Regions from separate parts of the Yersinia vastinensis genome, predicted to be linked through region 4. Evidence: predicted binding sites of a transcription regulator. Region 4 holds the regulator's gene; each other region holds the start of a gene.

Region 1 (3,207 bases), 1.3 Mb from region 4:
ATGATTGAGATAAATCTCCCGACCTTCAATATCGCGTTCACCGGCAGGCAAATTGGCTAAATCCAGTTTGTTGATTGCTGCCAGTGTACGACGGATAGCCTCAGGGTAGAGTGGGTTATTCACTGCGTTTTTCAGTTCATCAAGTATCATAATAATTCCTATATTCTTACATCAGCATTGTTTTTATATCAGCATGGTACTGGAGGAGCTTAAGCGCAGTGGCTCACCTTGCTTTCTTGTTTTAACGCGGTGATGCAGTGTTCAACCACACCGACAATGTCAGGCGAAATATCAATGGCAACCACATCAGGCTCGCGAGCATCGGGTACTTCGAGTGTTGCAAACTGGCTTTTTAACAGGCTTTCCGGCATAAAATGTCCAGCCCGCTGCTGCATTCTGTGCAATACCAAATCGTAATCGCCAGTCAACCACAAAAAACGAATCCCCTGATTACCTTCGCGCAGACGGTCGCGATACTGCTTTTTCAATGCCGAGCACACGAGAAAACCCACTTCATTTTTTTGTTGCAGGCTATAGGCCACATCGCTTAGCCGTTCCAGCCAAGGCCCACGGTCTTGATCATTCAGAGGCTGGCCTGATGCCATTTTTTGAATGTTGGCGCGTGGGTGCAAATCATCGCCATCAATAAATTTGGCATTCAATTTTTGCGCCAACGCCTGCCCGACACAGGATTTTCCCGTGCCGGAGACGCCCATGACAATAATGCATTTACCGGACATAACTTCCCTCAGTACCTATCAGACTGCAACCAGCATGCCGCCATCGACAAACAGCAGGTGACCATTAACAAAATCAGAGGCTTTTGAAGAGAGATACACCGCCGCACCAATCAACTCTTCTGGATCACCCCAACGGGCCGCTGGAGTCCGTTTGCACAGCCAATCAGTGAAGGCTTTATCATCCACCAGTGCTTTCGTCATCTCTGTTTTGAAATAACCCGGAGCGATCCCGTTGACCTGAATGTTATATCGGGCTAGCTCGACACACATTCCACGAGTCAACATTTTGACTGCCCCTTTAGAGGCGGCATACGGGGTGATAGTGTCTCGGCCTAGTTCACTTTGCATCGAGCAAATATTAATAATCTTGCCGCGTTGGCGCTGAACCATATAACGAGAGACCGCTTGTGAAACCAAAAATACAGATTTTTGGTTTACGGCAATAACGTCATCCCAATCTTTTTCTGGGAATTCAGTAAAAGCATGGCGGCGTTGAATACCCGCATTATTAATTAAAACATCAATAGTACCAATGCGACTTTCTATTTGTGTAATAGCCTCATTCACTGCATCATGGTCAGTCACATTAAATGCTGCTGCATGAGCAATAACCCCCTCGTTACGTAATTCAGCCACCGCTTTTTCTGCACGTTCAGCGGTAATATCATTAATAATAATTTCGGCTCCAAATTCAGCGAGTCCTTTTGCCAATAAAAATCCAATACCTTGTGCCGAACCGGTAATTAATACTCTGCGTTTTTCTAAAGAAAACAAATTTTTCATAATAAATTCCTGATGGCGTTAATTAAACGTCATATACAATAAGTATTGTTGCCGAATAAAAATAGTGGCCGATTAACTGTTATTAATATAAAAATAGTCAATTGGCTGCTTGAAAACATATGCCTATCAGACCGTTTTTCACTTTAGTAAACTGTGATGCAGATCACTTTAAATCATGTTACAGCAGCCTGTTACCGCTAACGTGAGCAATATCGCCTTCATGAGGAGAAAATAACGCTATCCGCACGGAGTTTACTCACATGGGGAGATAGTTACAGATTAACTTATTGATAATAAAATAACTTAATAATAGAGCTCTTGGCTGTTATGCCATTTTTAACCCGTAACATGCTTTTCATTATCCGCACTAACAGTGCATAATCATTTCACTCTTCCCGCACTCTTGTTCCAGGTATATGCCATGAAAAACCAGCGTGTTACGTTACAGGATATCGCGTTACTTGCAGGCGTGACCAAAATGACTGTCAGCCGCTACTTACGCACGCCGGAAAAAGTGGCTCCAGAGACCGGTGAGCGTATTGCTCAGGTGATGACAGAAGTCAATTACAGTGCTGATTCTGACGGGGAAACCAGCCTTAATCAAAAGACTCCGCGTATTGGCATTTTAGTGCCTTCCTTTAATAACCAGATTTTCTCCGATCTACTGGCTGGAATTGAATCAGTGACGGCGGCCAGCGGCTACCAAACGCTCGTGGTTAACTATAACTACAATAAAGAACGTGAAGAGGAGCAGATAATTAATCTGCTGTCTTGCCAAATTTCAGGGATGATTTTGACTGACTCTGAACATACATTACGGGCTGATAAGTATTTGAATGCCGCAGAACTTCCGGTAGCGCAAGTGATGGATTTGGAACCTCAGTTCGACCGTATTACGGTGGGGTTTAATAATTATCAGGCCGCTTATGACATGACAGCAACGCTGCTGGCCAGTGGGAAACAGAATATTGTCTACTTTGGTTCCATGTCTGATGTACGAGATCGCAAACGTTATCAAGGATATAGCCAAGCAATGAGTGATGCCGGTTTCTCGCCTTTGCATATTACACCGAACAAAGTTTCTTCAGTCTCTATTGGGGCTGGTATGTTGGCATTGGCACGGCAAATGTATCCGCAGGTCGATGCAATTTTTTGCACTAATGATGATATGGCGGTTGGCGTGTTACAGGAATGCTTAAAATTGGGCATCGCAGTACCAGCAGAAATGGCAATCTCTGGCTTTCATGGCTTGGATATTGGTCAGGCAACCACGCCAGTATTGGCCAGTGTCACGACGCCGCGTTTTGAAATGGGTAAAGTTGCCGCTGAAATATTGATTAAGAAAATCAAAAAAATACCGACAATTGAACAGGTTGACCTTCATTATCGTATCTCACTCGGTGGGACTATCTAAGATCTCCACGGCCATTCGAAAGCCGCGTTCTACAGCGACTCACTATTATTGTGCTACGTAAACAGTGAGTCGCTTCCAGTGATTTCCCCATCATCAGGCTATCTCTCGCCATAACAAACAGTGCCAACCGATAACATTTTGGTTAAGGCATTACATGACTTATTAACGCGTATTTGATTAGCTGAAACAATTCAGCCTTGGCAATGATAAGTCGGTCACGTTACCGGTAACATGTTTTCTTAACATGATTTACAGTGACCCACATCACAA
Region 2 (3,207 bases), 1.1 Mb from region 4:
ATGAAGGCCGCTACTGGAAATATGACAAGCACGCCAAAAAGCAACATCGCGGTCATGGAAAAGGGCATGGTCATCATCACGACTAAGTCACGTTTGTTGTCAGGCGGGAGTTTGCCCCACCCGCCTTATGGCATCATTGTCTGTCGTTGACTAAAGCAAACCCACAAGCAAGTATGCATTTAATCCAACCACGACCAGCACAATCAGTTTCCCCAAATTCTGAATCAATTTTGAGTTAACCATATCTCCCATCAATTCTTTATTGCCGGTGAAAACCAGCAGTGGCACCAATGCCAGTGCGATACCAAAACTGAGCAATACCTGACTCATAACCAGTATCCGGGTAGCATCTAACCCCGCTAAAATAACAATAAAAGAGGGCAGCATAGTCACCAGACGACGAACCCAAATGGGAATGTAAAACCGCACAAAGCCCTGCATAACCACTTGCCCAGCTAACGTCCCGACCACTGTTGATGAAAGCCCGGCGGCCACTAAACTTAAGCCAAAAATAGTGGCGGCAGCATTCCCCAGCAGTGGTTGCAATGTTAAATAGGCTTGTTCAATCTCGGCAATACTGCCGTAACCATTGAAATGAAAAGCTGCTGCGGCTGTTGCCATCATCGCCAGATTGACGAAACCGGCGATGGTCATCGCAATCGCGACATCCAATTTCGTCGACGCATAACGATCCGCTTTAGAGCTCTCCCCTGCCGTTTGCGTCAATGAAGAATGCAGATAGATAACGTGCGGCATAATGGTGGCACCCAATACCCCGGCGGCTAAAAACACCGCATCACGGTTAGGTAAATCTGGGACTAACATCCCTCGCCCTAGCGCTGCAATCTCAGGGCGCGAGAAAATAAGCTCAACAATGTAGGCGGCAGCAACAAACAGCAACAACCCACCGATGACCAGTTCGAGCGGTTTTTGCCCACGGTTTTGCAGCATGAGAATGAGGAATGTTGCGATGCCCGTCAGTACCGCCCCTTCCAAAAGAGTGACACCTAAGAGCAATTTAAAGCCGATCGCCGCACCGATAAACTCAGCCAAATCCGTTGCTATTGCGATTATCTCGGCTTGCACCCAGTACGCCCAAACTACGGGACGGGGGAAACGATCTCGAATGTGTTCAGCCAGATTTTTACCCGTTGCAATACCGAGTTTGGCAGAAAGTAATTGGATAAGCATGGCCATGATGTTGGCCCAAACAACTACCCATAAAAGGGTGTAGCCAAATGAAGCGCCCGCTTGAATATTGGTGGCAAAGTTACCGGGGTCAATATAACCAATGGCCGCGATAAAAGCAGGCCCCATCAGGGAGAGCTTAATCCTCCTTGATGTACGGCGGGATGTATCGACAGCACGGCTATTCAACATTCAGTATTACCCTTGGGGAATTTACGGCTACTCTCTGATCACCAATAATAGATAAATGATAATAATTATCAAGCGCATTTAGAACGACAAAACTTATCTCTCTGATAGCCAATACCGCATAATTTGCCGTGCAATAATCTTTTGCGCATTGTTTCTGAAAACCGTGCCAAATCTGACATCGCAGCTTCCAAGACTGGGAGCTACAATTATCCAAGCTCATGGATTAAAACTACCTCTTTAGCATATTATTAACATCCTATTTTTTGTGATCTACCCCACTAATTTGTTTGCATTTATGAAAGTGAATTTCTATATTTGCAGCCTACGTCTCGTTTTTAATGTAGCCGTTACATAAAATGTCCACGAAAATCTAGCCTGCCTCAAATTTGGAGCACATATGTCCCATATTCTGCAGTTTGCGTTGGCCTTGATCGTGGTGGCCATATTAGCTCTGGCTGCCTGTAAAGATCGCAAGAGCATCCGCATTCGGTTTGTTATTCAATTGCTGGTTATTGAAGTGTTATTGGCGTACTTCTTCCTCCATTCGGAAGCTGGATTAGGTTTTGTGAAAGGATTCGCCGGCTTATTCGACAAATTACTCGGATTCGCTGCTACCGGTACTGACTTTGTCTTTGGCAATATGGGGGATAAAGGTCTGGCGTTCTTCTTCCTGAGAGTGCTGTGCCCTATCGTCTTCATTTCTGCCTTAATCGGTATTTTGCAATACATCAAAGTACTGCCGATCGTTATCCGTATCATTGGTACTTTATTGTCCAAAATTAACGGCATGGGCAAACTGGAATCATTCAACGCAGTGAGTTCACTGATTCTGGGCCAGTCTGAAAACTTTATCGCTTATAAAGACATTTTGGGCAAAATGTCCGAAAAACGTATGTACACCATGGCAGCAACTGCAATGTCGACAGTTTCTATGTCGATTGTGGGGGCTTATATGTCAATGCTGGACGCGAAATTCGTGGTCGCGGCACTGGTGCTTAACATGTTCAGTACCTTTATCGTGTTGTCATTAATCAACCCGTATAAAGCTGAAGAAGAAGAAGAGTTACAACTCAGTAACTTGCATGAAGGCCAAAGCTTCTTTGAAATGCTGGGGGAATACATCCTGGCGGGTTTCAAAGTCGCCATTATTGTTGCTGCAATGCTGATTGGTTTTATCGCATTGATTGCTGCTGTAAATGCCTTGTTCAGCCTGCTGTTCGGTATTAGCTTCCAAGGAATCTTGGGTTATGTGTTCTTCCCGTTCGCATGGATTATGGGCGTTCCGGCGCATGAGGCCTTGCAAGTGGGTAGTATCATGGCGACCAAACTGGTTTCTAACGAATTTGTGGCAATGATGGACTTGCAGAAAGTCGCATCAGAACTGTCACCACGTAGTGTCGGTATTCTGTCCGTGTTCTTGGTTTCATTCGCGAACTTCTCTTCTATCGGTATCGTAGCCGGGGCGATTAAAGGTCTGAATGAGCATCAGGGGAATGTGGTTTCTCGTTTTGGTTTAAAACTGCTGTACGGCTCCACATTGGTGAGCGTATTGTCCGCCTCTATCGCGGGTCTGGTACTCTAATAAGTCGTATCAGAAAGCAGTGAATAAAAAGGCGCTACGGCGCCTTTTTTTACAGCTGCAATTCAAGACCAAACGATTCCCCAAAGTCATTGGCGTTGCAGCAAGGCAGCAAGCGAGCAAGTCCCGATGAGCTGACTCAAGTCAGTGATTCGGGCGCGTGAGCACAGCTAACACCGCTGCAGCGCCAAGACCAAACGATTCCCCAAAGTCATTGGCGTTGCAGCAAGGCAGCAAGCGAGCAAGTC
Region 3 (3,207 bases), 860 kb from region 4:
ACGTCACGGATACGTTCGCCGCGATCCGCCAACAAGCGCTCCTCTGCAATCACTTTATTGTCATCCAACTGCAAGCGAATCAACTCTTTCTGAGCCAATGCGCCGATAAACAACGAATGTTGCCAAGCGGGGAAACGCGTGGCGTCGTAGAATGCCATCCCACTGATCCCGGGCGATACTTCCCAGTAATATGCGGGTTGCTCAGTGCCATCTACATGGGTGCCTTTGGCTTCAGGGATGGCGAGGCCTGAATAATTCACCCCATGTGTTGCCAGTGGCCAGCCATAGTTTTTCCCTGCCATCGGGATATTTATTTCATCACCGCCTTTCGGCCCGTGTTCATTGGACCACATCACTCCACTCCATGGGTTGAGCGCCAATCCTTGTGGATTTCGATGCCCATAAGACCAAATCTCGGCTCTTGCCGGCGATTTATTGGCGAAAGGATTATCTTTCGGCACTTTACCATCAAGAGTCAGACGCACGATTTTACCTTGATACAAGCTCAGATCCTGAGCCGTGGGGCGCTGATTATTTTCCCCTAAGGTTATGAAAAGATGGCCTTGCTTATCAAAAGCTAATTTCCCACCAAAGTGGTTACCGGTCGACAATTTAGGCTGCTGGCGGAAAAAAACGGTAAAGTTTTCGATGGCGGTAGCCTGAGGATTGAGGCGTCCATAACCTACCGCAGTACCTGCCTTACCGCCTTTGCCTTCTTCAGCAAAGCTGAGGTAGACACGGCGGTCTTGGGCAAATTTGGGAGATAATGCCACTTCCAATAGGCCGCCTTGTCCCTTGGCATATACCGTGGGCACTCCTTTTATGGGCGCCGATAGTGGTTTTCCTTGCTGCCACAAGCGCAATTGTCCAGAGCGTTCAGTGATCAAAATTCCCCCATCATCAGGCAAAAAAGCCAGTGACCAAGGGTGGTCTAACCCATCTTGCAATTCAGTTACCGTCACCGTGGGGGCCGTAGCGGCAATCGTGGCTGTTGAGATAAATACACTGAGTAAAAGCATTTTAATTAACGGCAATGTTGGGCGAGAGATCGGTGTTCTATTTCCGAATAGCGTCATCATTCACTCCATAAATACGTAAATACCTGTTAACCATAGAGTATTAACCGAGAATCGGCTATTTCCGGTTCTAAAATATGTGGCATTGAGGGGGTTCTATAGGGAACGTGATATTAACAATGTGGCTATACCCGCTATCTTTTAAGCCACAGAAGGATTGGCTGCCATCATTCACTCAAGGAACTATCTTAGTTCCTTGAGTGAATGCGGTTGTCACCTGCCTGCAATGCACTTCGCTCCACGAATAAAGTCACGGCGCAAAATTATGATAAAAAGCGGAAAAGTTTGGATGAAACGATTATCAAACCAATAAGATTCTCTAATTTATCCTTGCATCTATTTCAATTCATTTTTACGGTTTTATTTTGTTGCGTAGTAATAGGTAAATAAAAACTAACCATATGAAATACAAATGAATTAAACTTAATTCGCCGAGCAAAAAAATAATCATTTTGCGATAAGCATCACATTGTAATCGATGAGAAATGTGAAGGGTGTCAATATGAAAAGTCAATAAGAGACGATTATAGAGGTGATCGAATTACTGGCTTGTCTGTCAACTCCGTATACTGCCGACAACCAGAAACAATGGAGCTGGGCAAGGGGCACGATAAAGTACAGATAAAGGGAATTCACCATTGCACTGGCATATGAATAACTTGTGTCTTTTGAACCTCAAAAGGTGTTGGGTATGGAAAAGAAAAAAATTTACTTATTTTGCTCTGCTGGTATGTCTACCTCGCTACTGGTTTCCAAAATGAAAGTTCAGGCAGAGAAGTATGAAGTGCCCGTCGTCATCAATGCTTACCCGGAAGCATTGGCGGCACAACATGGTAAGGAAGCCGATGTCATCCTATTAGGGCCGCAAATTGCCTACATGTTGCCAGAAGTAACCAAAATGTTCCCTAACAAACCCGTGGAAGTGATCGACTCAATCCTTTACGGCAAAGTCGATGGTTTAGGGGTGTTAAAAGCTGCTGTTGCTGCAATAAAAAAAGCAAAACAATAAGGGGAGCACTGTGAGCGCATTTATTAATTCTCTGGAAAGGGTCATATTGCCCTTCGCCATTAAGATTGGCAAACAGCAACATATTAATGCCATCAAGAATGGGTTTATCCGGCTGATGCCGTTAACCCTGACGGGTGCCATGTTCGTGCTTATCAATAACGTGTTCTTGAGTTTTGGTGAAGGGTCATTCTTCTTCTCGATGGGTGTCCGTTTGGATGCTGATACCATCACGACCCTCAATGGTTTTAAAGCGATAGGCGGTAACGTTTATAACGGTACTCTTGGCATCATGTCATTAATGACACCATTCTTCATCAGTATGGCCTTGGCTGAGGAGAAAAGAGTCGACCCACTGGCGTCTGCCTTGCTGGCCATTGCCGCCTTTATGACAGTGACGCCATACAGTGTTGGTGATGCCTATGCCGTCGGTGCCAACTGGTTGGGTGGGGCGAATATTATTTCGGGTATCATCATTGGCTTAGTGGTTGCTGAGGTCTTTGCCTTTATCGTGCGGCGTAACTGGGTTATCCGCCTGCCGGACAGTGTGCCAACTTCTGTTTCTCGCTCGTTCTCTGCTCTGATCCCCGGCTTTATCATCCTTTCCATCATGGGTGTGATTGCCTATTCTCTGGGATTGCATGGCACCAACTTCCACCAGATCATCATGGACACCATTTCAGCTCCGCTGTCGAAAATGGGCAGTGTGGTGGGTTGGGTGTATGTCATGTGCTCTTCATTGTTGTGGTTCTTCGGGATTCACGGCGCGATGGCGTTATCTGCATTGGAAAGCGGCATTATGATGCCATTTGCGCTGGAGAACGTGGCAACGTATACCCAGTATGGCTCTGTTGCTGCGGCATTGGCTGCGGGCAAAGAGTTCCACATGTGGGCTAAACCTTTCGTTGACTCCTACATCTTCTTGGGGGGAACTGGGGCAACACTTGGCTTGGTTATTGCTATCTTTATCGGCTCCCGCCGTGAAGATTATCGTCAGGTGGCAAAACTGGGGGCACCCGCGAGTGTGTTCCAGATTAACGAGCCTATCTTGTTCGGCCTGCCGGTCATAATGAATCCACTATTCTTTATTCCATTTATTCTGGTTCAACCCGTTTTAGCCATTAT
Region 4 (3,207 bases):
AAGTGTTTCACAATACGGCGAGCATGGCACGGGTCGCTCACGTAAATATTTACATACCTATGATGAGGCTGTGCCCTATAACCAAGTTCCGGGCACTTTCACACCATGGGAGGCATTGCCGGAACCGACTGATGTCCTGTTTTATGAAGGGCTGCATGGCGGAGTCGTTACCGAGCATCATGATGTGGCTAAACACGTAGACTTATTGGTTGGTGTGGTGCCCATCGTCAATCTGGAGTGGATTCAGAAATTGGTGCGCGATACCGGCGAGCGCGGCCATTCTCGTGAAGCAGTGATGGATTCTGTGGTGCGCTCCATGGACGATTATATTAATTACATCACGCCGCAGTTCTCACGCACGCACATCAACTTCCAGCGCGTCCCCACCGTCGATACTTCTAACCCCTTCGCCGCCAAAGCCATTCCTTCACTGGATGAAAGTTTTGTTGTTATTCACTTTAGAGGTTTGGATCAAATCGATTTCCCCTATTTACTGGCGATGCTTCAAGGGTCATTTATATCGAACATCAATACGTTAGTCGTGCCCGGCGGGAAAATGGGGCTAGCAATGGAGCTGATTATGGCCCCGCTCGTCCAGCGACTATTGGAAGGTAAAAAGATTAATTAATATCCTTGGTACTTGAAGTCGCAACCAACATCTTCGCAGCTTCAAGTACGTAGGGTTTGCTTATGCGATTTCGCGGATTTCAAAACTGTGGGTAATTGTTGCCGCTTTTCCCAACATCAAAGAAACCGAGCAATATTTTTCAGCCGACAACTGAACAGCACGCTCAACAATTTTATCGGTCAGATCTTTGCCGCTGACAATAAAGTGTAGGTTGATTTGCGTAAACAAACGTGGCGCTTCTTCCCGGCGTTGTGAAGTTAAGGTCACTTCGCAATCACGCACATCGTTACGCCCTTTTTGCAAGATAGAAACAACATCAATTGCGCTACAGCCGCCTGCTGACATTAATAGCATTTCCATTGGGCTTGGTGCTTTGTCTCCCGCATTCCCATCCATCAAAACTTGATGACCTGAGGCGGATTCACCCAAAAATGTCAGCCCCTCAACCCACTTTACTCGTGCCTGCATAACTCTTGCTCCCGGTTAAATTTTCTATTTCAGACTACCCTTTCATTTACAAACTCGCAATGTAACCCGATGTTCATCATGCTGAAGCGATACAACACAAGACAGTCGCCTCATCCTGTGCTACAAACAGAATCGAAAGTGTTGTTTCTAGAATTAAATAGGGTAGCTTCTCAATACTCAGTGAAGGGTTTCTATCCGGTACGTATCTTGGCTATACCTTTCGGCAGTTGAGCAAATTAATATGCTAAGAGAAAGTGTATTTTATAAGCACGCCGCGCAGGGAACTCTGAGCCCTGTTAAGTTAGGCAGCGATAACAACAGAGGATAACAGCGAATGGTTCTCGGCAAGCCACAAACAGACCCGACTCTCGAATGGTTCCTGTCTCATTGCCATATCCACAAATATCCATCGAAGAGTACGCTAATTCACCAAGGTGAAAAGGCCGAAACGCTTTACTACATCGTGAAAGGCTCCGTTGCGGTGCTTATCAAAGATGAAGAAGGTAAAGAGATGATTCTCTCCTATTTAAACCAAGGGGATTTCATCGGCGAGCTTGGATTATTTGAAGAAGGCCAAGAACGCAGTGCTTGGGTTAGAGCAAAAACCGCCTGTGAAGTGGCTGAAATTTCTTACAAAAAATTCCGCCAGCTAATTCAGGTCAATCCAGATATTTTGATGCGCCTGTCTTCGCAAATGGCGAGTCGCTTACAGATTACGTCTGAGAAGGTGGGTAACCTCGCTTTCCTTGATGTGACTGGGCGCATTGCACAAACGCTGCTTAATCTGGCAAAACAACCTGATGCCATGACCCACCCAGATGGGATGCAGATTAAGATTACCCGCCAGGAAATTGGTCAAATAGTTGGCTGCTCCCGCGAAACTGTGGGGCGGATACTAAAAATGCTGGAAGATCAGAACCTGATCTCCGCACACGGTAAAACGATTGTCGTTTACGGCACTCGTTAATTCCCCATAAACCGGTGCCGATACCCTCGGCACCGGTTTTCTTCGCTGTATGATCAATAAATCTCTGGGGCCTAGATGAAGTGGCAACGGCTTATTTATCATCCTGAAGTGAACTATGCACTCCGCCAAACATTGGTTCTCTGCCTGCCTGCTGCACTGGGCTTTGCCATTGGCGATCTGCGGATGGGATTGATGTTCTCCCTGATACCCGCATGCTGTAATATTGCCTCGTTAGATACCCCACACCAGCATTTTTTCCGCCGCCTGATTATTGGCGGTGCGCTCTTTACCTTGTGCAGCTTCCTGACTCAACAGTTATTGTTGTGGGATATTCCACTGCCTTGGGTGATGTTGGGACTGGCATTGGTTCTGGGTGTTTCAGGGGCCATCAGCCCGCTCAATGGCCGCATGTTGCCTGCGGCGCTAATTGCTGCCATCTTCAGCCTGAGCATGGTGGGTCGCGCTCCCATCTGGCAAGCGCCATTAATGTGCGCCGTGGGGACCCTTTGGTACGGCGGTTTTACTTGGATTTGGTTCCGATTATGCAAAGACCAACCTATCCGCGAACCTTTGAGCCAGCTTTATCATTTATTGGCGGATTATTGCGATGCTAAATTCAGTTTGTTTGATCAGCATCTTGAGCCAGAAAAATCCCTACCGCCATTGCTCGACAGACAGCAAGGTATAATGGATAAAGTTAATCAGCTTTATCAGCAATTTAATCTGTTATCTAATGCGACGAAAACTGAACAAAAACGGCTAGTGAGCTTGTTCCAGATGGCGCTCGATTTACAAGAGCACATTACTGCGGCACTCAATCAGCCAGAAAAAGTGCAAGAGCTGATTGAGCAAACACCAATAATCACAGTTCTTCACCGCAATATGGATCAAATTTCGACCCAGATGCGAACCATTGCTGACGATATTCTCTATCACCATCGCGCTAAAGAACATTTCAGTGCTGGCAATGCGCTAGTCGAGCTGGAAGAGATTGCCCAACAACATCCAGACAATTCCGTGGCGCAATTTTGCTATTACCACATCAGCCATGTGACTCAAATCCTGAGTGATCGCCGCCCACAATATGACCGAGACTTGATGGCCAGCCAGTTATCCCAGCCTCTCTGGCCAGCATTTATCAGCT

The links. The regulator CRP, encoded in region 4, controls carbon source genes, mostly activating them, when cyclic AMP is high. The targets are predictions, from matches to a motif close to ATGTGANNNNNNTCACAT.
Positions count from the first base shown of each region.
Region 1: idnO (gluconate 5-dehydrogenase) is a predicted target of CRP. The motif match lies at 1,675-1,692, and genes of this name have one in related genera.
Region 2: ACIOG0_RS06240 (NupC/NupG family nucleoside CNT transporter) is a predicted target of CRP. The motif match lies at 1,644-1,661, and genes of this name have one in related genera.
Region 3: ACIOG0_RS05150 (PTS sugar transporter subunit IIB) is a predicted target of CRP. The motif match lies at 1,529-1,546, and genes of this name have one in related genera.

Region 1 covers NZ_CP173260.1:1,600,767-1,603,973, forward strand. Annotated here, with positions in the region: gene ACIOG0_RS07560 (YhcH/YjgK/YiaL family protein) at 1-150, opposite strand, end outside; gene ACIOG0_RS07565 (gluconokinase) at 210-740, opposite strand; gene idnO (gluconate 5-dehydrogenase) at 759-1,523, opposite strand; gene ACIOG0_RS07575 (substrate-binding domain-containing protein) at 1,945-2,937, shown strand.
Region 2 covers NZ_CP173260.1:1,363,898-1,367,104, reverse strand. Annotated here, with positions in the region: gene ACIOG0_RS06250 (DUF2502 domain-containing protein) at 1-86, shown strand, start outside; gene ACIOG0_RS06245 (Nramp family divalent metal transporter) at 151-1,380, opposite strand; gene ACIOG0_RS06240 (NupC/NupG family nucleoside CNT transporter) at 1,778-2,962, shown strand.
Region 3 covers NZ_CP173260.1:1,122,551-1,125,757, forward strand. Annotated here, with positions in the region: gene ACIOG0_RS05145 (PQQ-dependent sugar dehydrogenase) at 1-1,076, opposite strand, end outside; gene ACIOG0_RS05150 (PTS sugar transporter subunit IIB) at 1,768-2,085, shown strand; gene chbC (PTS N,N'-diacetylchitobiose transporter subunit IIC) at 2,096-3,207, shown strand, end outside.
Region 4 covers NZ_CP173260.1:263,021-266,227, reverse strand. Annotated here, with positions in the region: gene ACIOG0_RS01005 (phosphoribulokinase) at 1-628, shown strand, start outside; gene ACIOG0_RS01000 (OsmC family protein) at 689-1,096, opposite strand; gene crp (cAMP-activated global transcriptional regulator CRP) at 1,431-2,063, shown strand; gene ACIOG0_RS00990 (YccS/YhfK family putative transporter) at 2,139-3,207, shown strand, end outside.